One region of the Acetobacter fabarum genome, then DNA from elsewhere that is predicted to be linked to it. Evidence: predicted binding sites of a transcription regulator. Region 1 holds the regulator's gene; the other holds the start of a gene.
What was found. Region 1 encodes HrcA, which represses chaperone genes, less so after heat shock. Its sites were predicted from a motif close to GTTNGCACTCNCNNNNNGNGAGTGCNAAC; they were not measured.
Positions count from the first base shown of each region.

Region 2: the regulator HrcA is predicted to act here: its motif matches at 7,241-7,269, upstream of groES (co-chaperone GroES).

Region 1 covers NZ_JAKVNI010000001.1:800,009-811,033, forward strand. The annotation lists gene aroA (3-phosphoshikimate 1-carboxyvinyltransferase) at 1-1,255, shown strand, start outside; gene cmk ((d)CMP kinase) at 1,252-1,905, shown strand; gene rpsA (30S ribosomal protein S1) at 2,189-3,901, shown strand; gene rdgB (RdgB/HAM1 family non-canonical purine NTP pyrophosphatase) at 4,007-4,606, opposite strand; gene rph (ribonuclease PH) at 4,609-5,337, opposite strand; gene hrcA (heat-inducible transcriptional repressor HrcA) at 5,462-6,541, shown strand; gene LKE65_RS04000 (penicillin-binding protein 1A) at 6,650-9,367, shown strand; one part of gene prfB (peptide chain release factor 2) at 9,427-9,495, shown strand; one part of gene prfB (peptide chain release factor 2) at 9,497-10,558, shown strand; gene LKE65_RS04010 (energy transducer TonB) at 10,861-11,025, shown strand, end outside.
Region 2 covers NZ_JAKVNI010000001.1:1,679,428-1,690,452, reverse strand. The annotation lists gene LKE65_RS07905 (restriction endonuclease) at 1-255, shown strand, start outside; tRNA gene LKE65_RS07900 (tRNA-Ser) at 567-656, opposite strand; gene efp (elongation factor P) at 807-1,373, shown strand; gene LKE65_RS07890 (inositol monophosphatase family protein) at 1,421-2,251, shown strand; gene LKE65_RS07885 (class I SAM-dependent methyltransferase) at 2,305-3,102, shown strand; gene LKE65_RS07880 (ATP-dependent DNA helicase) at 3,164-6,115, shown strand; gene LKE65_RS07875 (cold-shock protein) at 6,139-6,342, opposite strand; gene LKE65_RS07870 (dienelactone hydrolase family protein) at 6,483-7,151, opposite strand; gene groES (co-chaperone GroES) at 7,364-7,657, shown strand; gene groL (chaperonin GroEL) at 7,710-9,350, shown strand; gene LKE65_RS07855 (ammonium transporter) at 9,661-11,025, shown strand, end outside.

The DNA of each region.
Region 1 (11,025 bases):
CATCAGCCACCGTGCCCTTATGTTTGCCTCCCTCGCACGGGGGGAAACTCATATTACCGGGCTTTTGGAAGGGGAGGACGTTCTGCGCACAGCGGCGGCCATGCGCGCGTTGGGCGCACAGGTAGCGCAGCACGCACCGGGGGACTGGCGCGTGAGTGGTCTGGGCATTGGCAAGCTGCGTGAGCCCGATGATGTGCTGGATATGGGCAATTCCGGTACGGCGGCCCGTCTTTTGTCCGGTATTCTGGCCAGCCACGGCATGGTGTCGGTCATGACGGGGGACGCCAGCCTGCGCCGTAGGCCCATGAAGCGCGTCATGGACCCGCTGGCAGGTACGGGGGCCACCTTTATGGCGCGTGAGGGCGGACGCCTGCCCATGGCCATTCATGGTCTGGCAGACCCCAAGCCGCTGGATTACCGCCTGCCCGTGGCCTCTGCGCAGGTCAAATCCGCCGTGCTGCTGGCCGGGCTGAACGCACAGGGGCAGACACGGGTGGAAGAACCCGTAGCCACCCGGGACCATACCGAAAACATGCTCCGCCACTTTGGCGCGCACGTTAAGGTGGAGGAAACCCCACAGGGTGGTCGGGTTATTCTGCTACAGGGCCGCCCGGACCTTGTTGCGCGCGATGTGGTGGTGCCGGGGGACCCGTCCTCCGCCGCCTTCCCTATTGTTGCAGCGCTGCTGGTGCCGGGGGCGGATATTACAATTTCCACCGTGGGACTGAACCCCCTGCGCACCGGCCTGTTCATTACCTTGCAGGAAATGGGCGCACAGCTTGAGGTCACCAATATCCGCACCGAAGGGGGCGAGCTGGTGGGGGATTTGCATGTGCGTGCATCCAGCCTCAAAGGCGTGACCGTACCTGCCGACCGTGCTCCGTCCATGATTGATGAATACCCCATTCTGGCTGTGGCGGCGGCGCATGCTTCTGGCGTATCGCGCTTTTGCGGGGTGGAAGAACTGCGCGTGAAGGAGAGCGACCGTCTGGCCGCAACCGTGGCGCTGCTGGAAAACAATGGCGTTAAAACCGCAGTGGAGGGGGATGATCTGGTTGTGTACGGCACCAGCAACGCCATTCCCGGCGGTGGCGTGGTGCAGACCCATATGGACCACCGGCTGGCCATGAGCGCGTCCGTGCTGGGGCTGGTGGCCCAGAACCCGGTGGAAATAGATGATACCGCGTTCATAGACACCAGCTTCCCCGGCTATTTGCAGCTCATGAACAGCCTTGGCGCGGGGTTTGCACTATGACGCGCGGCGGACCCGTTATTGCCGTGGATGGTCCCGCGGCGGCTGGCAAGGGCACTCTGGCCCGCAAACTGGCCGAAGCACTGGGCCTGCCGTATCTGGATACAGGGTTGCTCTACCGTGCAGTCGGGCGGCTGGCCCTTGATGCCGGGCAGGACCCCGCACAACCCGCCGAACGGTTTGCCCAGGCCCTGACGCCAGAGGACATGCAGCGCAAGGACCTGCGCCTGCCAGATGCCGCTCTGGCAGCCAGCAAGGTGGCGGCCCAGCCTGCGGTCCGTGCCGCTCTGGTGGAAACCCAGCGCCGGTTTGCCGCCCGGCAGGGGGCCGTGCTGGACGGGCGGGATATTGGCACTGCCATTTTCCCCGATGCGGATGTCAAACTGTTCATTACCGCATCCCCCGCCACCCGCACGCTCAGGCGCTTTTTGCAAAGCGGAGGGGACCCGGCCGCCCCCGATGCGCAAACGCAGCTTCAGGCCATGGAAAACGCCCTGCGCGCGCGTGATGAAGCTGATGCAAGCCGGGATTCCGCACCCATGCGGGTTGCGGATGACGCATACGTGATTGAGACGGACACGCTGGATGCACAGGCCGTTCTGGCCGAAGCCTTGCGGTTTACGCGGGAACGACTCGTGGCTGCACGGGGCTGAGTGCAGGCCCCCGTACAGGGGACGCAAGCCATGGTTACGCATTTTTTGCCCCCCATTTGCGTGATGAATGGCGCTTTAAGTTGACAAACCGGGGTCAGGTGTTCTCTGTGCAAACAGAAATCCGCCCCGATGGCGGGTTTTTCTGGATAACAGTCTGGCCTGACCCAAAAAACGGGGGGTATTGCTACCCATCCGTTCCGTCGGGCAAGTCGTGCCGCAGTTTGCGGTGCGCAGGAACAGCCTGCACGCATGTTGCTGGCGGGCTCAGGATTTACGGTACCACATGGCTTCAGCCACCACCCAGACCACGGATCACTTCCGTGGCGAAGATTTTGCCGCCCTTCTTGATGAGACCCTTGGCCGCGATTCCGGCTTTGACGGGTCCGTTGTTCGCGGTCGCGTTGTTCGTCTGACCGACGACTACGCCATTGTTGACGTCGGCCTGAAGAGCGAAGGCCGCGTTTCCCTGCGTGAATTCGCACCTCCGGGCGTCAAGCCTGAAGTGCAGCCGGGCGATGTGATCGAACTGTACGTCGAGCGTTACGAAGACCGCGACGGCAGCATCGTTCTCTCCCGCGAAAAAGCACGCCGTGAAGAAGCCTGGACCAGCCTAGAAAAAGCTTTCGAAGCCAACCAGCGCGTTAACGGCACCATCTATGGCCGCGTTAAAGGTGGCTTTACGGTTGATCTGGGCGGCGCCATGGCGTTCCTTCCCGGCAGCCAGGTGGACATCCGCCCCGTGCGTGACGTCGGCCCGCTGATGGGTGTGCCCCAGCCGTTCCAGATTCTGAAGATGGACCGTGCACGTGGCAACATCGTTGTCTCCCGTCGTGCCGTTCTGGAAGAAACGCGTGCTGAACAGCGCAGCGAACTGATCCAGGGCCTGACCGAAGGCATGATCCTTGATGGCGTGGTCAAGAACATCACCGATTACGGTGCGTTCGTTGATCTGGGCGGCGTTGACGGCCTGCTGCATGTGACCGACATCGCATGGAAGCGCATCAACCACCCCTCCGAAGCACTGCAGATCGGCCAGCCGGTACGCGTGCAGGTGATCCGCTTCAACCCCGAAACGCAGCGCATCTCCCTTGGCATGAAGCAGCTTGAAGCTGATCCGTGGGAAAATGTGGCACTTAAGTACCCGCCGGGCGCTCGCTTTACGGGCCGCGTGACCAACATTACCGATTACGGCGCATTCGTTGAGCTGGAACCCGGTGTTGAAGGTCTGGTGCACGTTTCCGAAATGTCCTGGACGAAAAAGAACGTCCACCCCGGCAAAATCGTTGCGACCTCTCAGGAAGTGGACGTGATGGTTCTGGATGTGGACAGCTCCAAGCGCCGCATCTCTCTGGGTCTGAAGCAGGTTCAGCGCAATCCTTGGGAACAGTTCGCCGAAGAACACAAGGTTGGCTCCACCGTGGAAGGCGAAATCCGCAACATTACGGAATTCGGCCTGTTCATCGGCCTGTCCGCAGACATCGACGGCATGGTTCACATGTCCGACCTGTCCTGGGACGAAGCTGGCGAAGAAGCCATGAAGAACTACGAAAAGGGCCAGGTTGTAAAAGCCAAGGTTCTGGACGTGGACGTGGAAAAAGAACGTATCTCTCTGGGCATCAAGCAGCTTCAGGAAGATCCGGCAGCCGATGCGCTGGCCAGCATCCAGAAGGGCACGATCGTTACCTGCATCGTGACCGCTGTGCAGACCAACGGCATTGAAGTGAAGGTTGACGACGTTCTGAGCGGCTTCATCCGTCGTGCGGAACTGGCTCGTGACAAAGCCGAACAGCGCCCCGAACGCTTCGCCGTTGGCGAACGTGTGGACGCCAAGGTTGTGTCCGTTGACCGTGCATCCCGCAAAGTTGCCCTGACCATCAAGGGCCGCGAAGTGGAAGAAGACAAGCAGGCTATCAACGAATACGGCTCCGCAGATAGCGGTGCATCGCTCGGTGATATTCTGGGTGCAGCGATCCGTCGCCGTAACACCGAAGACTGAGCATAAAAAAACCGGGGTGGTTTGCGCCATCCCGGTTTGGCAAAATCATTTGCCATGCAAAAAAATAGCGCCCCACAAGGGCGCTATTTTTTTATGGGCTATGCCTTAGTCCAGACAGGCCTTGCGGAAGGCCGCAAATGCGCGGGCACGGTGACTGATGGCGTTTTTCTGCTCATCCGTCATTTCCGCAAAGCTGCGGGTCTGGTTTTCGGGTTCAAAAATCGGGTCATATCCGTGGCCGTTGGCACCACGTGGGGGCCAGACAATCTGCCCGTCAATCCGCCCTTCAAAGCTGAATGTGCGCCCATCGGGGAAGGCAAGGCAGAGCACGCAGATAAACCACGCATTGCGTTCGTCCTGCCCGATGCCTTCCTCAATCCGGGCCATGGCGGCGTTAAAGTCCTTGTCCGGGCCAGCCCAGCGGGCGGAGTAAATACCCGGCGCACCCCCCAGAGCACTCACGCACAGGCCCGAATCATCGGCCAGTGCTGGCAGGTTGGCGGCCCGGGCGGCTGCCAGCGCCTTGATGGCGGCATTACCGGCAAAGGTTGTGGCGGTTTCCTCCGGTTCGGGCAGGTTCAATTCCCCGGCGGAGAGTACGGTAATGCCAAACTCCGCCATAAGGGCGGAAAATTCGGCCAGCTTGCCTGCGTTATGCGTGGCAAGTACCAGCCTGTCGCCGGATTTAAGGGTGGGGTTGGTCATGTTCAGGGCTGCTCTGCTGTGTTGACGGCAGTCAACTGGGCTTCAAACAGTTCGCCTGCACCTTTGCGGGCAAGGGCGAACAGGGAGTTAAAGGCATCCTCGCTAAAGGGGGCATGTTCGGCCGAGGCCTGAATTTCCACAATACGGTTATCAGCGCTGAGCACAAAGTTGGTGTCGGCCAGTGCGGCGCTGTCTTCCGTGTAGTCAAGGTCCAGCACGGCGCCGGCACTGGTCAGCCCGCAGGATACGGCAGCGACCTGCCCGGTTAGTGGCATGCGTTGCAGCACGCGGTTGGCAACCAGCTTGCCAAGGGCCAGACGGAGGGCCACCCACGCGCCGGTAATGGAGGCACAGCGCGTGCCGCCATCGGCGTTCAGTACATCGCAATCCAGTGTAATGCAGAGTTCGCCAAGGGCCTTAAGGTCCGTAACCGCGCGCAGGGAGCGGCCGATCAGGCGCTGGATTTCCTGCGTGCGGCCTGACTGCTTGCCCCGTGCGGCCTCACGGTTGCCGCGGGCATGGGTGGCGCGGGGCAGCATACCATATTCCGCCGTAACCCACCCGCTGCCCTTGCCGCGCAGGAAGGGGGGAACACGGTTTTCCACACTGGCGGTGCACAGGACCTCTGTGCCACCAATGCGGATAAGGGCAGAGCCTTCCGCATGGCGGGAAAAGCCGGTTTCTATAATAATCGGGCGCATCTGCCCGGCCTGTCGGCCTGATGGACGCATGCTGCTGCTCCTGCAAAACAATAACAAAGGGTTGCGCCTGCACATAAAATGCTTTTGGCAGGAGTAAAACCGGCAATAAGCCGTTATAATCGCTTATCAGACCGCCCAAAGGAGCCTGAGAGCCATGAAGCGTGGCCTGTTGCCCGCCCAAGCAATGCTACCTCCCGAACTGGATGGACGCTCCGCCAACATCCTGCGCGAGATTGTGGAAGAATACATGGCCAGTGGCGAACCCGTGGGGTCGCGCACTCTTTCACGCCGGTTGGGGCAGCCGCTTTCCCCCGCGACAATCCGCAATGTCATGGTCTCCCTGACCGAGGCGGGCCTGCTGTTTTCCCCGCATACATCGGCAGGCCGCCTGCCAACGGAAAAAGGGCTGCGCCTGTTTGTGGATGGGCTGCTCCAGTTTGGTGCGCTCTCCGAAGATGAGCAGAAGGTCATCGGTCATTCGCTGGAAGCGCGCGGACGCTCCTTGCAGGATACGTTGACCGAGGCATCCTCCCTGCTCGCAGGTATGTCCGATGCGGCAGGGCTGGTGGTGGCTCCCAAGGGTGAGGGCGGGATCAAGCATATAGAGTTCGTGGCGCTGGGTGGTAACCGTGCCCTTGTGGTGCTGGTGGGGGCGGATGGACATGTGGAAAACCGGGTGATCGAAATTCCGGCCGGGACTCCTCCCTCTGCGCTGGTGGAGGCTGCCAATTACCTGAACGCGCGCGCCATGGGGGCATCCCTGCCCGACCTGCGCCACCGCGTAGGGGCGGAAATGAGCGAAAACCGCACGGTGCTGAATAGCCTGACCGCCGAGGTGGTGGAGAGTGGTCTGGCGATCTGGAACACCGAGCGGGGGGAAAGTGGCGGCACGCTGATCGTGCGTGGCCAGTCCCGCCTGCTGGCTGATGTGGACGGGCAGGAGCGTCTTGTTGCCATCCAGACCCTGTTTGACCGGCTGGAAGCGCAGGAGACAATGCTGCGTCTGCTGGAACTGGTTGAAAGTTCGGAAGGGGTGCGCATCTTTATTGGCGCGGAAAGTGGCCTGTTTGGTACCACTGGCATGTCCGTTGTCATGGCTCCGGCCAGAAACGAGGCCAACAGGATTGTCGGGGCCATAGGCGTTATTGGCCCGACGCGCATAAATTACGGGCGTGTTGTGCCCGTGGTGGACTATACAGCGCGCATATTGGGCGAACTGCTGGGTCAGGCGTAAAAGCCGGGCCTGTCAGGGTTTGGAGCACAGGTCGGAATTCCGCCACGATTGTAAAGAGAATGGCAATGGCGAGGAGACGACAGAATATGGGAATGATAAAGGACCGGTATGACACGCACTCCACCTTCTGGTGATCCGGATTCTTCCCCCCCCCATGACCGGGATACAACACGGTCCTTTTTGTTAGGCAGGCCGCGCTTTCGCCAATGGCGTATGCTGCTGGGCACGGCTGCGGCCGTGCTGCTGGTGGGCAGTGCTGGCGGGGCCGTGGTGGTGTGGTCGCAATACCAGAGTATTGTGGCTGACCTGCCAACAGTGGATGGCCTGCGCTCCTATCAGCCGCCGGTCATGAGCCGCCTGTACGCATCGGATGACCAGCTTGTCGCCGAACTGGCGGACGAGCGGCGGGTGTTTGTGCCCTCCAACGCCATTCCCGACCGGGTAAAAAGTGCGTTTATCGCGGCGGAAGACCAGAAGTTCTGGACCCATAAGGGCGTGGACCCCGCCGCGATCATCCGCGCGGGCCTGACCGACCTGACACGTGGACGCGGGCGCAGGCCTATTGGTGCGTCCACCATTACGCAGCAGGTTGCCCGCGTCATGCTGCTGGGGAGCAATGCTGTCTCGTTCAAGCGCAAGGCCAAGGAAGCGTTTCTGGCCATGCGCATCGAGCAGGTTCTGCCCAAGGAAAAAATCCTCGAGATTTACCTGAACGAAATTTATCTGGGTAACGGTGCCTATGGCATTGGTGCTGCTGCCCAGACGTATTTTAACAAACCTCTGGACCAGCTGGATAACGCGGAGGTCGCGTTTCTGGCGGCGCTGCCCAAGTCGCCCACCAATTACAACCCTGCCCGCTTCCCCGATGCAGCGCGGGGCCGCCGCAACTGGGTGCTGGAGCGCATGGCCGATATTGGCGCCATTACGCAGGCCGAGGCCCGTATGGCCGAGGCAGAGCCGCTTGTCAGCATCAGCTATTCCCGCCCCGGCCCCGCTCCCGGCTCCGAATGGTTTGCCGAGGAAGTCCGGCGTGAACTGCTGGAAAAATATGGTCAGGATGTCACCATGCAGGGGGGGCTGGATGTGCATACCAGTCTGGACCTGCCCCTCCAGCGTGCGGCCCAGACCATTTTGCAGCAGGGGCTTATGGCGTATGACCGCCAGCACCGTGGCTGGCACGGCCCTGTTACGCACCTGAATACCCCTGTGCCGCTCACGCAGGACGAGTGGGTACGCGCCCTGCGCACGGTCAGTGCTCCGGCCGGCATGCTGGACCAGTGGCGTCTGGCCATTGTGCTGGATGGCAACAAGGGGCAGGTCGGCTGGCTGGAAGGCAGCGTGGTCCGCCGCAATGTTGCGCAGGGGGGTGAACCCCATACAGGGCAGATCCAGCCCAAGGATATGGCATGGGTCCGCCGGGCCCGCCCCCTCCGCACGGGTGACATTGTGATGGTCGAACCCCAGAGCGGGCAGTCCGGTGTTGCGCTGATGCAGATACCGGTTGTGGAAGGCGCTATTGTCACCATGAACGCCCGCACGGGGCGTGTTCTTGCCCTAGTGGGGGGGTGGTCTTTTCAGGCCTCGCAGTTTGACCGGGCCACGCAGGCGCTGCGCCAGCCGGGCTCCTCCTTCAAGCCATTTGTCTATCTACAGGCCATGGAGCAGGGTATATCGCCCTCTCAGGAGTTTGATGACTCCCCCGTGTCCTACGGCACATGGCACCCCAATAACTACGAAAAAGACTTCTGGGGCCCCACGTCCCTGCATGACGCGCTGCGTGAATCGCGCAACCTTGTGACCATTCGCCTTGCCGCCCATCTGGGCATGAACACGGTTGCGGATACGGCCATCAAGCTCGGGCTGGTGGATAGCATGCCCCATGTGCTGCCTGCAGCGCTGGGTGCTGTGGAAACCACGGTGCTCAAGGAGGCCGGAGCCTACGCCGCCCTTGCCGCCGGAGGGCGCAGGATTACTCCGACCCTGATTGATGATGTGCAGGACCGTGATGGGCATGTCATCTGGCGGCCTGCCAGCGGGTTGTCTCTGGTTGCGGCGTCTTCCCTGCCTGCCGCGGGGGCTGGCGCAGCCAATGGGGTGGACGCCATACACCCGGATGCACCGCAGGCGAATGCCGGTGGTGCGGGCTCTGGCCAGCCTTCCCCCCAGCCGTCGGTTGTGGTGCTTACACCGCAGGACCTCCCCGCTTTGCGTGATGACAGGCCCGTGGCGGCATCCGAGCAGAGTGCGTTCCAGATCACGACCATGCTGCAAGATGTTATCCGGCGCGGTACGGGTGTGCGGGCGGGTGAGGGCATAGATACGCCCATCGCAGGCAAAACCGGCACCAGCCAGAACTTTAACGATGCCTGGTTCGCAGGTTACACGCCTGAACTGGTGACAGTCGTGTGGGTCGGGTTTGATACACCTCAGTCCCTTGGACGGAACGAGACGGGGGGCGCCATTGCCGGCCCGTTGTGGAACAAGGTGATGAAGACGGCCCTCAAGGACCAGCCCAAGCTCGACTTTGCTGCCCCCGATGGCGTGACACTGGTCAGCTACGATACGGGCCGTGGTGTTGCGATAGATGCGTTCAAGGACGGTCAGCTCCCCGGTGTGAGTGCCAACCTGCTGAGCAACGTGGATGCTCAGGAGCTGAGTGCCGCCGATACAGGGGCCGAGAACATGCCGGATTCGGAAAGCGATATGGCGGCCAGCGTCAATGGTTCCGGCCCGTCTGGTGCGGCTGCGGCCAGCCCGGCCGAAGGCAACAGCGCACCACCTCCCGCACCTTCTGGGGGTGACATTGGCATGGGTGGCCTTTATTGAAGGCCACAGAGAACGGAATGGGACGATAATTCCCCCAAAGCAGATGGAGAACAGGCCCGATGTCCGCCGAGACAGAAGCCCTTAACGAACAGATCAAGCAGTCGGTCGCACTGCTGAGGAGGCATCTTTAACTGGGATGTCGCTGAAGCCCGCCTTGCGGAACTGAACAACCAGGCCGAAGACCCCGACCTGTGGAATAACCCCGAAGCCGCGCAGAAAATGATGCGCGAGCGTACGCTTCTGGCCAACCAGATCGAGGGTGTGCAGGCGTTGGAAACCAACGTGAACGACACCTCCGAACTGATTGAAATGGCCGAAGCCGAAGGGGATGCCGATCTGGTGGCCGAGGGGCTGGCCAGCCTGCGCGCCTTGGCGGAAGAAGCCAAACGGCGTGAGATTGAAAGCCTGCTTTCTGGCGAGGCGGATAGCAATGACTGCTATCTGGAAGTCAATGCAGGGGCCGGTGGTACGGAGGCGCAGGACTGGGCCGAAATGATGCTGCGCATGTACACCCGCTGGGCAGAAGCGCATGATTACAAGGTCACGCTGATTGAAAGCTCGGAGGGCGAACAGGCCGGGCTTAAATCCGCAACCATTCTGGTTTCCGGCCCCAATGCCTATGGCTGGCTGAAGACCGAAGCAGGTGTGCACCGGCTTGTGCGTATTTCTCCTTTTGATGCAGCAGCCCGCCGCCAGACGTCCTTTGCATCGGTCTGGGTTTACCCGGTTATTGATGATTCAATTGAAATTGAAATCAATGACGCGGACCTGAAGGTGGACACTTTCCGTGCTTCCGGCGCGGGTGGTCAGCACGTGAACAAGACGGATTCCGCTATCCGTATCACCCATATTCCTACTGGGATTGTGGTTGCGTGCCAGACAGACCGCTCCCAACACAGGAACCGCGCTACGGCCATGCAGATGCTGCGCGCACGGATGTACGAAGCCGAACTGCAACGGCGTGAGGCGGCAGCGGCTGAAGCGGAAGCCGCCAAGACCGATATTGGCTGGGGGCACCAGATACGGTCGTATGTTCTGGCCCCTTACCAGATGGTCAAGGACCTGCGCACAAGTGTTGAAACCGGCAACCCCGATGCCGTTCTGGATGGGGAGCTGGACGCATTTATGGCGGCAGCACTGGCCATGCGCGTAGGGGCAACCCGCTCGGAGGCAAGTGCCAGCGCGCAGTAGGCCGGGGCTGTTTGGTCCGGTCCGTTACGCGGGATGGTAAAAAAGGCGGGCTCCTTGCAGGGGCCCGCCTTTTTTCGTGTTTATAAAGTACTTAACTTCATAAAGTTCATATGCAAACTTTTCTCATATAACCTGCTTGACATCTGCCGTGCCAGATTGCCCAATCAACCCAATGGATAAAGGTATGTCAGCAGGCGTGCCGGTTCTGAGCCATATGGCCAGATTAAAATTCCTGAGTGTTTTTCGTGGCTGAAAGCGAAACAGAGATGTTTTGTTTGGCGGCTTGAAGAGGGAGGGCCAGAATGAGTAACCCTGAGCAGCAGCCAGGTTCGGCAAAGTATGCCTTTCGGGCAAGTGCTGCTGTTGGTGTGATTGCGTTCCTGCTTGTGCTGATCATGCATGTGCTGGGCATATGGGGACTGATCTACGGGATGGGGAATGGTGACAGCCCGCCCCCGCCGGCCAGA
Region 2 (11,025 bases), 880 kb from region 1:
GTCCGCATCGTTGTACAATGTAAGCTGTATTCTGGAACAGTGGGGAATGATGCTGTGCAACAAGCCTTTGCCGCTCAAAATTTTCAAGGAGCAAACGGCGCCATCGTGGCCACAAACTCAACATTCTCACAATCGGCCAGACAGGTGGCGGCTACTACTGGCGTCATACTAGTCCATCATACCCAACTTCCTACTGCAGCAGAGGAAATTTACAACCGGACAAATGATCAGCCCATCTTATCCACTCTTTTGTAATTGAAGCACGGAGAAGCAAAACGGCATACCGTCTGTGATGGACAGGACGAGCGATGGTCTCTGCTCGCAATTCATATCCCAGAAAGCCTCATCTTCTGATTTAAAAAATATTTCCTGAGCCTAGAGCCCAAGTCGGATGTGCTTTCCCACCAAATCGCAACGACAACTGGGCTCAAGATACTGGCTGAAATGAAGCATTACACGCGTGCTGCTTCAGGATGCTATGATCAACATTTTATAATAGTAAATTATAACCCAGCATCGGCACACATAAAGGCCAATCTCTCATAAAATATGGGTATTTGCTGTCATGGCGGAAGGGGTGGGATTCGAACCCACGGTACGCTCTCACGCACGCCGGTTTTCAAGACCGGTGCCTTAAACCGCTCGGCCACCCTTCCTTAACCTGTTCAGGTGCAGCCTTATAAACAGGATGCAACGGTTCTGTCCAGCGGGACAAAGCGGGGGAGTTCACCGCGTAGCGCTTGCCCTTCCTGCCTTGGAACTGTACAAGCCCCAAACAGAATAGCCATTCCTCTCAGGAACCAAGTATGAAACAGCAGGCAAACCTGATCCGCGCCGGTCAGGTGATTGAGCATGATGGCCGTCGCTGGACGGTCTTAAAACAGCAGATTATTACCCCGGGTAAGGGCGGTGCGTTCATTCAGGTTGAAATGCGCGACCTCAAGACCGGCAATAAAACCAACGAACGCTGGCGCACGGCTGATACGGTCGAACGGCTGATGACCGAAGACCGCGAATATCTGTATTCCTATACAGATGGCGAACTGCTGGTTCTGATGGACCCCGAAACCTTTGAACAGCTTTCTGTCCCCACCGATCTACTGGGCGATCAGGCTCCCTTCATTCAGGACAACATGACCATCAACCTGCATCTGGTTGAAGGGGACCCGGTTGGCATTGACCTGCCCCCGCATGTTACGCTGGAAGTGGTTGAAGCTGATCCGGTTGTCAAAGGCCAGACCGCCAGCTCCTCCTACAAGCCCGCCATGCTGTCCAATGGTGTCAAAACCATGGTCCCGCCGTTTATCGAAGCGGGTGAACGCATTGTGGTCCGCACGGAAGACGGGTCTTACGTCGAACGCGCCAAGGACTGATTTTTTCAGTTTTTTTCTCTCCAGAGCAGGACTTAATTACAGTGGCCATGCGTCTCTCCCCCGTCATGATGGTGATGCAAACCGCAGCCCAGAAGGCGGCCAAGCGTCTCCTGCGCGATTTTAACGAAGTCGAGCAGCTTCAGGTAAGCATCAAGGGGCCGGGTGACTTTGTTTCCCAGGCGGACCTCCGTGCAGAACAGACCCTGCGCGAAGAACTGGAACGGGCCCGTCCGGGCTATGCCTTCCTTATGGAAGAATCCGGGGAATCGGGTAGCGATAACTGGACATGGCGCTGGATTGTTGACCCGCTCGACGGCACCTCCAACTTCCTGCACGGCATTCCGCACTGGGCCATTTCCATTGGTCTCCAGCGCCGCCTGCCCGATGGCAAGGTGGAACTGGCCGCTGCCCTGATCTACAACCCCGCAGCGGGTGAAATGTTCTGGGCCGAAAAGGGGAGTGGCGCATTCCTGAACGAGCGGCGCATTCGTGTGTCCGCCCGGCGGGAAATGCCCGAATCCCTGTTTGCCACAGGCATTCCCTTTGCCAAGGTGCCTGCCCGCCAGCGCCTGCCTTTTGCACGCGTGCTGGGCAACCTTATGCCCCGCGTGGCTGGCGTGCGCCGCTTTGGCGCGGCCTCGCTGGACCTCGCATGGGTCGCGGCAGGCCGTTACGAAGGGTATTGGGAATTCGGCATCAAGCCGTGGGATTGTGCCGCAGGTATTCTGATCGTGCGTGAAGCGGGCGGTCAGGTTACAGCCCCCGACGGCACGGAACTGGATGACCTGCCCGACGATGTGATGATTGTTGCTGGCAATGGCAACATGCACGGCAAGCTGCTCGACATTGTTGCCGACAGCCTGAAAAACCCGGAATAACACCCCGCCGACCAGCCACCGGACTACGCCTGAGCTGGGGAGAGTAACACTGCATGACTACGCATTTACCTCCCCACACAATCTCGGCGGGTCCAGAGGCCGGTTTGGCATCCCCCCATACCCCAACAGAATGCCCACTCTGCCGCGCACAGGGGGCCGCTTTTGCATTCAGCAAAAATGGCTACGACCTGTTCCGCTGCCCCGACTGTGATTTTCTGTTCGTGCATCCCTACCCGGATGCCGCCACACTCCGTGCGTTTTACGAAACGACGTATCGCGGTGCATCAGCCGATTTTTATCCCAAGGCTTCCAGCCGTCGCTGGCGTGCGTTGTGGCGGAGCCTCCAGTTCCTGCCTTATGTCTGGCGCAAGGATGTTCTGGATTTTGGGTGTGGCGGCGGCTTTATGGCCGAGGCATTCAGCAGGCTGGGTGCGCGCGCTGCGGGTCTGGACATCAGCCAGAACAGCATTGCCTACGCCAAGCGCCACTTCCCACAAGCCACATTCTACTGCGAAGATTCAACCACCTTCCGCCAGCGTGGCCTGACATTTGACTTTGTATTCAGCTCCGAGGTGCTGGAACATGTGGCCGGGCCAAACGAGTTTATGCAGACACTGGCCGCAATTACCCGCCCCAATGGCTTTGTCTATATTTCGGCCCCAGATATAGGGCACCCTGCCGTGCCACAGGACCTTCCCTCCTGGACGGATATTTGCCCGCCCGAACATTTACAGTTTTTCAACCACCGCAATCTCTGCCTGATTTTTGAACGCTACGGCTTTACCCTGCACAAAACCATGAAAAGCCGTACGCCAGCCCACTCGGTCATTTTCCGGCGCAAGAGTTCCTGACCCACACCATTACGGCTCGGCTCTGGCATTTGCCGCAAGAATAGCTCATGTAAAGTAAACCATGCAGCCATCCTTCCCCTCTGCCCACGAAGCCCCAGCCCTTGTTCCCCATCAGGGGCGGTTTTCGCTCCTGACAGAAGATGGCGAACTGCTCAGCCTGAGTGCCGCCGAGGTACGCGAGCGACTGCACTCTATGCCGTGCCCACTGGTGGTGCATGCCCCGGCACTGGCCCGCAAGCTGGACCTCCCCCCCACAGGCCAGCCCGCCCCCTGGCTGGACCTGCTGGAACTTTTTACATTCGTGTATCCCGCCCGCCCGGTGGCCCCCACTCCCCGCGGCCTTGCTCTGGCCCTTGGGCTGGACGAGCAGAATATTGACCGGGCAGAGGCAGACCTGCTGCCCAACCTTTTGTCCATCCTGCTGGGTGAGCTGGCACGGCAGGCCAGAAGCGGGCAGATTGAACTTCTGGCGGCCTTTACGGTCCGGCTGGGGCAGGCTGGCTGGATATGGACCGGCACTGTGGCGGAAACCATAGACCTGCACAGCCGGCTCACCAACAACGGCAGGCTGGCGGAAGAAGCCACCCAGCCCGCAGATGCCCTGCGCGTATGGCGGCACCTGCCCAAATGGGAGGAAAGCGCGCAACGCCCTCCCCCTGCCTCCCACCCCATCAGCCCGGCGGAAGCACGGGAGCGGCTGGTCAACATTCTGGGGAGCGATGCTGAGGTCCGGTCCGGGCAGGCAGATTTTGCCAGTGTCTCAACCGAGGCATTTGCCCCCCGCACCATGCGCGGCGACCCCGCCATTGTGCTGGCCGAAGCCGGAACAGGCACCGGCAAAACACTGGGCTACATAGCCCCGGCCAGCCTGTGGGCAGAGCGGAACGACGGTGCGGTGTGGCTCAGCACCTATACGCGCCACCTGCAACGCCAGATCGAGCAGGAAACAAAACGCCTCTACCCCGACCCCACAACACACCGCCAGAAGGTAGTGCTGCGCAAAGGGCGTGAAAACTACCTGTGCCTGCTGAACATGGAAGAAGCCGTCAACTCCGCGGCCTCCCGCCCCGCAGGCATTACCATTGCCCTGTGCATGCTCGCACGCTGGGCCTTGGCCACAGCAGACGGAGACCTGTTTGGCGGGGACCTACCCGGCTGGTTTGGGGACCTGTTCGGCCACGGCAACCTTGCCGGTGTCGCTGACCGCAGGGGGGAGTGCATCCACGGAGCCTGCGCGCATTATCAGCGCTGCTTTGTTGAACACTCCATACGCCGTGCGCACGATGCCGCACTGGTCATTGCCAACCATGCGCTGGTCATGACACAGGCCGCCTACGCTCAGGCGGGCATGAGTGATGATGACGAAGCAGGCGAACAGGGTAACATTCCCACACGCTATGTGTTTGATGAAGGCCACCATCTGGCCGATGCGGCAGACAGTGCTTTTTCCGCCGAGCTTTCGGGGCTGGAAACGGCCGAACTGCGGCGCTGGCTACTGGGAGCAGAAGGCCGACGCTCACGCGCAAGGGGGCTCAAGCGCAGGCTGGATGATCTGATTGTCGGCCATCCCAAGCTTGAAAACCCGCTGGATGCCGCCTTGCTGGCGGCCACGGCCCTGCCAGCACCAGGCTGGTCCACACGTCTGGCACCAGAGGCAGCAAACACACCCCCGCCCCCGGAGCCCATGGAACTGAATACCCTGTTCCCGCCCGAACCTCCGGCTGACCAGCCGATTATGGAAAACCCGACAGAAGCCTTTTTGCGCCTGTTGCGCCAGCAGGCCATGGCCCGTGCGGCCGAGGGGGGCAAACAGTCCATCCACACGGCCATGGAATGCGACCTGCACCCGCTTGTGCCCGACATGGCCGAGGCAGGCCAGCAACTGGCCCGCGCGCTCAGTCGGATTGTAGAGCCCCTGCGCACACTAAGCGAACGCCTGCAAGCCCGGCTGGAAGAAGATGCAGACACGCTGGACACCACAACCCGTGGCCGCATAGAGGCCATGACCCGCGCCCTGCGCCGCCGCGCCATATCCCGGCTGGATGCATGGATTACCATGCTAGCCGCACTGGACCAGCCGCCAGAGCCGGGCAGCACACCTGCGCATATCCACTTCATTCGCCTTGAACGGCGCGACAAGCAGCGCATGAACGAACAGGACGTAGGGCTTTACCGCCACTGGCTGGACCCGACCATTCCGTTTGCGGGCATTATGGCCATGCCCGCGCAAGGCATGCTCATGACCTCCGCCACCCTGCGTGACCAGCAAGGCGGTGGAACAGAGAGTGACGAGGCCGAAACCGCGTGGGAGGCAGCAGAAGCCCGCACCGGGGCCAATCATTTCCCCTCCCCTGCCCTGCGGGCCAGTCTGGCCAGTCCGTTTGATTATGCCCGCCAGACCCGCGCCTTTATTGTAACGGACGTGGACAATAGCAGCCTTGTGGACCTGTCTGCGGCGTTTCGTACCCTTTTCCAGTCCTCTGGCGGCGGCGGGCTTGGGCTGTTTACCGCCATCTCCCGCCTGCGCGGTGTGTATGACCGCATAGCCCCCACGCTGGAGGAAGAAGGCCTGCCCATTTACGCCCAGCATGTGGATGCCATGGACAACAACACGCTGGTTGATATTTTCCGGACCGAGGAACATGCCTGCCTGCTCGGCACGGATGCCATGCGGGATGGGGTGGACGTTCCGGGCAATGCCCTGCGTCTGGTTGTGTTTGAGCGCGTGCCTTGGCCCCGGCCAGATATTCTGCACCGTGAGCGGCGGATTCATTTGTCTGGTGGAGACCCAAAAGGATTTGATGACCGCATAGCCCGACTTAGGCTACGGCAGGCCTTTGGGCGGCTGATTCGCCGGCAGTCAGACCGTGGGGTGTTTGTCCTGCTGGACCGGCGCACACCCACAAGGCTTTTAAGCGCCTTCCCCAACGGGGTTGCCGTCGAGCGGTGTGGCCTTGCGCAAACGGCACGCCAGATCACCGCTTTTCTGGCGGAGCAGGCCGGACAAAACTGACCAGCCCGCCCCAGACCGCCTGATTAGAGCGGCTTAAGGTTGGTGGCCGCCTGCTTGCCGCGTTCCTCCACCATGTCGTAGGACAGTTTCTGTCCATCATTCAACGCGCGCAGACCGGCTGCCTGTACAGCGGTAATATGCACAAACACGTCTTTCCCTCCATCATCGGGGGCAATAAAACCAAACCCTTTGGTGGCGTTGAACCATTTAACGGTACCTGTCGACATGAGCGAAGTCATCCTTATTTCGGCCAGTTACTCCTCCTGCACACGACGTGCCGCGAGGAGAGATGACATTCTCCCCCACGACCGGGGGCGCTTGTCAATCACAATTCAACCCGCACCCCAATTCCTTTCGCCCGGACACCTTACGGATTGAGCGTACTTTTGAGGAAGGCAAGGCTGCGTTCCTGTGCCTGTACAAAGGCCTGCGCATTGTAAGATGCGCGCTCCTCACAGCCAAAACCGTGTTCTGCATCGTCATAAACATAAAGTTCAACGTTGGGCTGAGCAGCCCGGATGGCGGCTATGTCGGCATGGGGAATACTCGTATCCCGCTCACCAAAATGTAATTGCACGGGGCAGCGTGGAGTCTCCTCCCTATGGGCGGCTATGCCCCCGCCGTACCAGCTTACGGCCGCGGCAAAATCATCCGTGCCCGTTGCAGCATCCCACGCCAGAGTGCCACCCCAGCAATACCCGATCACCCCGACCTTGCGGGCCTTTAGCGCACGGGCTGCGGCCTGTACGTCCAGCAGGGTTTTGGCGGTGGGTATCTGCGCACGCAGGGCAAGGCCCTTCTGCACGCCATCTGTTGTGTATTCCAGTTCCACGCCACGTTCTGCCCGGTCAAACAACGCAGGGGCAATAACGTGAAAACCCGCCTGGGCAAACCGCTCGCATACCGTGCGGATGTGGTGGTTTACGCCAAAAATTTCCTGCAACACCACCAGAGCGTAGGGGTGTGTGCCGCGCTCGGTCTCCCACGCGCCAAACTGGTGGCCATCGGCGGCTTCCAATGTGCGTATCTGTCCCATGTTCAATCTCCTTGTCTGGAATGACGTTAAAACAAAAAGAAACTTTACCCCATTCCTTGACTCCCCTCTGGGGCGTACCTACTTTCTGCCTTGGCACTCCTGATGGTGGAGTGCTAACGCGACGCGGCGTTATGTTACGCGCGGTTCAAACGGGTGGCGCTGCTTTCTGACAAAGGGCGTCATCACAGCAAATGAATGTGGAGTGATCCATAATGACGAAGTTTCGTCCCTTACACGACCGGGTAGTTGTACGGCGCCTTGAAGGCGAACAGAAGACCGCCGGTGGCATCATCATCCCCGACACGGCCAAAGAAAAGCCTATGGAAGGCGAAGTGGTCGCTGTTGGCGCGGGTGCGCGCAACGAGCAGGGTCAGATTGTGGCGCTTGATGTCAAGGCCGGTGACCGCGTTCTGTTCGGCAAGTGGTCCGGCACGGAAGTGAAGATCGACGGCGAAGAGCTGCTGATCATGAAGGAAAGCGACATTCTGGGCATTGTTGCAGCCTGATCCGCACTGATCCGACCGTAAACTTACAAAAGATCTTCACAGGAGAAATTCAATGGCTGCCAAAGACGTAAAGTTTGGTGCAGACGCACGCCAGCGCATGCTGCGCGGTGTGGACATTCTGGCTGATGCCGTAAAGGTAACGCTGGGCCCCAAAGGCCGTAACGTTGTTCTGGACAAGAGCTTCGGCGCACCCCGCATCACCAAGGACGGCGTTTCCGTCGCCAAGGAAATCGAACTGGCTGACAAGTTCGAAAACATGGGTGCACAGATGCTGCGTGAAGTAGCATCCAAGACCAATGACGTTGCTGGTGACGGCACGACCACTGCAACCGTTCTGGCTCAGGCCATTGTGCGCGAAGGCCTGAAGGCCGTTGCCGCTGGCATGAACCCGATGGACCTCAAGCGCGGTGTGGACAAAGCCGTTGCCGTGGTTGTTGAAGAGCTGAAGAAGAACGCCAAAAAGGTTACCACCCCGGCGGAAACCGCTCAGGTCGGCACCATCTCTGCCAACGGTGAATCCGAAATCGGCAAGATGATCTCCGAAGCCATGCAGAAAGTTGGCTCCGAAGGCGTTATCACCGTTGAAGAAGCCAAGCACTTCCAGACCGAACTGGACGTGGTTGAAGGCATGCAGTTCGACCGTGGCTACATCTCTCCGTACTTCGTGACGAACCCGGAAAAGATGACGGCCGATCTGGAAAACCCCTACATCCTGATCCATGAAAAGAAGCTATCTTCTCTTCAGCCGATCCTGCCGCTGCTGGAATCCGTTGTTCAGTCCGGCCGTCCGCTGCTGATCATTGCGGAAGATGTTGATGGCGAAGCGCTGGCAACTCTGGTTGTCAACAAGCTGCGCGGTGGCCTCAAGATTGCTGCTGTCAAGGCTCCTGGCTTCGGTGACCGCCGCAAGGCCATGCTGGAAGACATCGCTATCCTGACCGGTGGTCAGGTTATCAGCGAAGACCTCGGCATCAAGCTCGAAACAGTTACGCTGAACATGCTTGGCACCGCCAAGAAGGTTCACATCGACAAAGAAAACACGACCATTGTTGACGGTGCTGGCAACGGCGACGACATCAAAGGCCGCGTCAAGCAGATCCGTGCGCAGATCGAGGAAACCTCCTCTGACTACGACCGTGAAAAGCTGCAGGAACGTCTGGCCAAACTGGCTGGCGGTGTTGCCGTGATCCGCGTTGGTGGCTCCACGGAAATCGAAGTGAAGGAACGCAAGGACCGCGTGGACGACGCCCTGCACGCAACCCGCGCAGCAGTTGAAGAAGGCATTGTTCCCGGTGGTGGTACGGCTCTGGCCCGCGCAACCAAGGCTCTTGCCAACCTGCACTACCACAACGACGACCAGCGCGTTGGTGGCAACATCATCCTCAGCGCCCTGCAGGCTCCCCTGCGCCAGATCGCCCTCAACGCGGGTGAAGATGGTGCGGTTGTCGCCAACAAGGTGCTCGAAAACGCTGACTACAACTTCGGGTTCGACGCACAGGCTGGCGAATACAAGAACCTGGTTGAAGCCGGTATTATTGACCCGGCCAAGGTTGTCCGTACCGCTCTGCAGGATGCAGCCTCTGTTGCTGGCCTGCTGATCACCACGGAAGCCATGGTTGCTGAACGCCCCGAAAAGAAGGCAGCCCCTGCTGGCGGTCCTGACATGGGCGGCATGGGTGGCATGGACTTCTAAGTTACCCAAACCGGTTTTTAAGGGTTTTGGAGGTACTGGCCCATCCAGTGCCTCCATTATCCCCCAGAACAGGTATAAGGGCGTGCAGACCATTATGGTTTGCACGCCTTTTTTATTTGAGCTGGCCGCAGCAGCGACCTCTTTTTTTGTGGCTTTTTTCAGCCATAAATCAGATTGTGAAACAATTCGGTATCAAACTGGATTGCCACCCCGGTCATTCCGGAATAGATACAATAAGATTAGGCCCATCGCTCCTTACACGAATCTGGCGAGCGTCAATGGCTGCGTATTTTAAGGAGAACGCATCATCATGTCAGCGCGACCCTTCCAAGCTGTCAATCCGGCGAGAGGTCCAGTTATTCGCAAGACCACGGCTGTTCTGTCGGCCTGTCTTGTAGCAGCCCTTGGCTGCTCCCAGGCTTATGCCGCAGACGCCCCCCCACCCATAGACACGGGGGATACGGCATGGATGCTCACCAGCACCGCACTGGTGCTTATGATGACCATCCCCGGTCTTGCCCTGTTCTATGCCGGCATGGTGCGTAAGAAAAACGTGCTGGCAACGCTCATGCAGTCCTTTGCCCTGTGTTGCATCATGTCCATTGTATGGATGGTCGCGGGGTATTCCCTCGCCTTTACAACCGGGTCTCCGTGGATTGGTGGCTTCTCCCGCGTGCTGCTCAACGGTATTGGCGCGCATATCCATAATGGTGCGGATGTTGGCTTTACACTGGGTGCGGATAGCCCCAACGCCACCACCATGACCATTCCTGAGAGCATCTTCATGATGTTCCAGATGACCTTTGCCATTATCACCCCCGCGCTGATCTCCGGCGCTTACGCAGAGCGCATGAAGTTCAGCGCCATGTGCGTGTTTTCCATCCTGTGGTCTCTGGTGGTGTATGCCCCCATTGCGCACTGGGTCTGGAGCCCGATCGGCTGGCTGGCTGGCCTTGGTACGGCTGACTTTGCAGGTGGCACGGTTGTCCATATCAACGCCGGTGTTGCCGGTCTGGTCTGCGCTCTGGTGCTTGGTCGCCGCAAGGGTTACGGGCAGGACGATCTTTCTCCCTTCAACCTGACCTACGCTGTCATTGGTGCTGCCCTGCTGTGGGTTGGCTGGTTCGGCTTTAACGCAGGTTCCGCTGTTGGTGCCAACGGCCGTGCAGGCATGGCCATGGCTGCAACCCAGATTGCCGCCGCTGGTGCTGGCGTATCGTGGATGCTGGCGGAGTGGCTGCGTTCGGGCAAACCGACTGTTCTGGGCGTAATCTCCGGTGCTGTTGGCGGTCTGGTTGCCATTACCCCCGCAGCTGGCTTTGTGCTGCCGGGCAGCGCACTGGTTATCGGCCTGATCACGGGTGTTGTCTGCTACTGGGGTGCAACGTCCCTCAAGCACATGATGGGGTATGACGACAGCCTGGATGCCTTTGGCGTGCATGGTGTGGGCGGCATTGTTGGTGCGTTGCTGACCGGTGTGCTGGCCTATGGCCCGCTTTCCGCAACCGATGCCAACCCCTCGGGTATTGTTGGCTCGCTGCACCAGCTTGTTGTGCAGAGCGAAGCGGTGCTGGTGACCATTGTCTGGTGTGCTTTTGCCTCCTTCATCATCCTCAAGGCCATTGATCTGGTCATGGGTCTGCGCGTCACCGCGGATCAGGAACTGGAAGGGCTG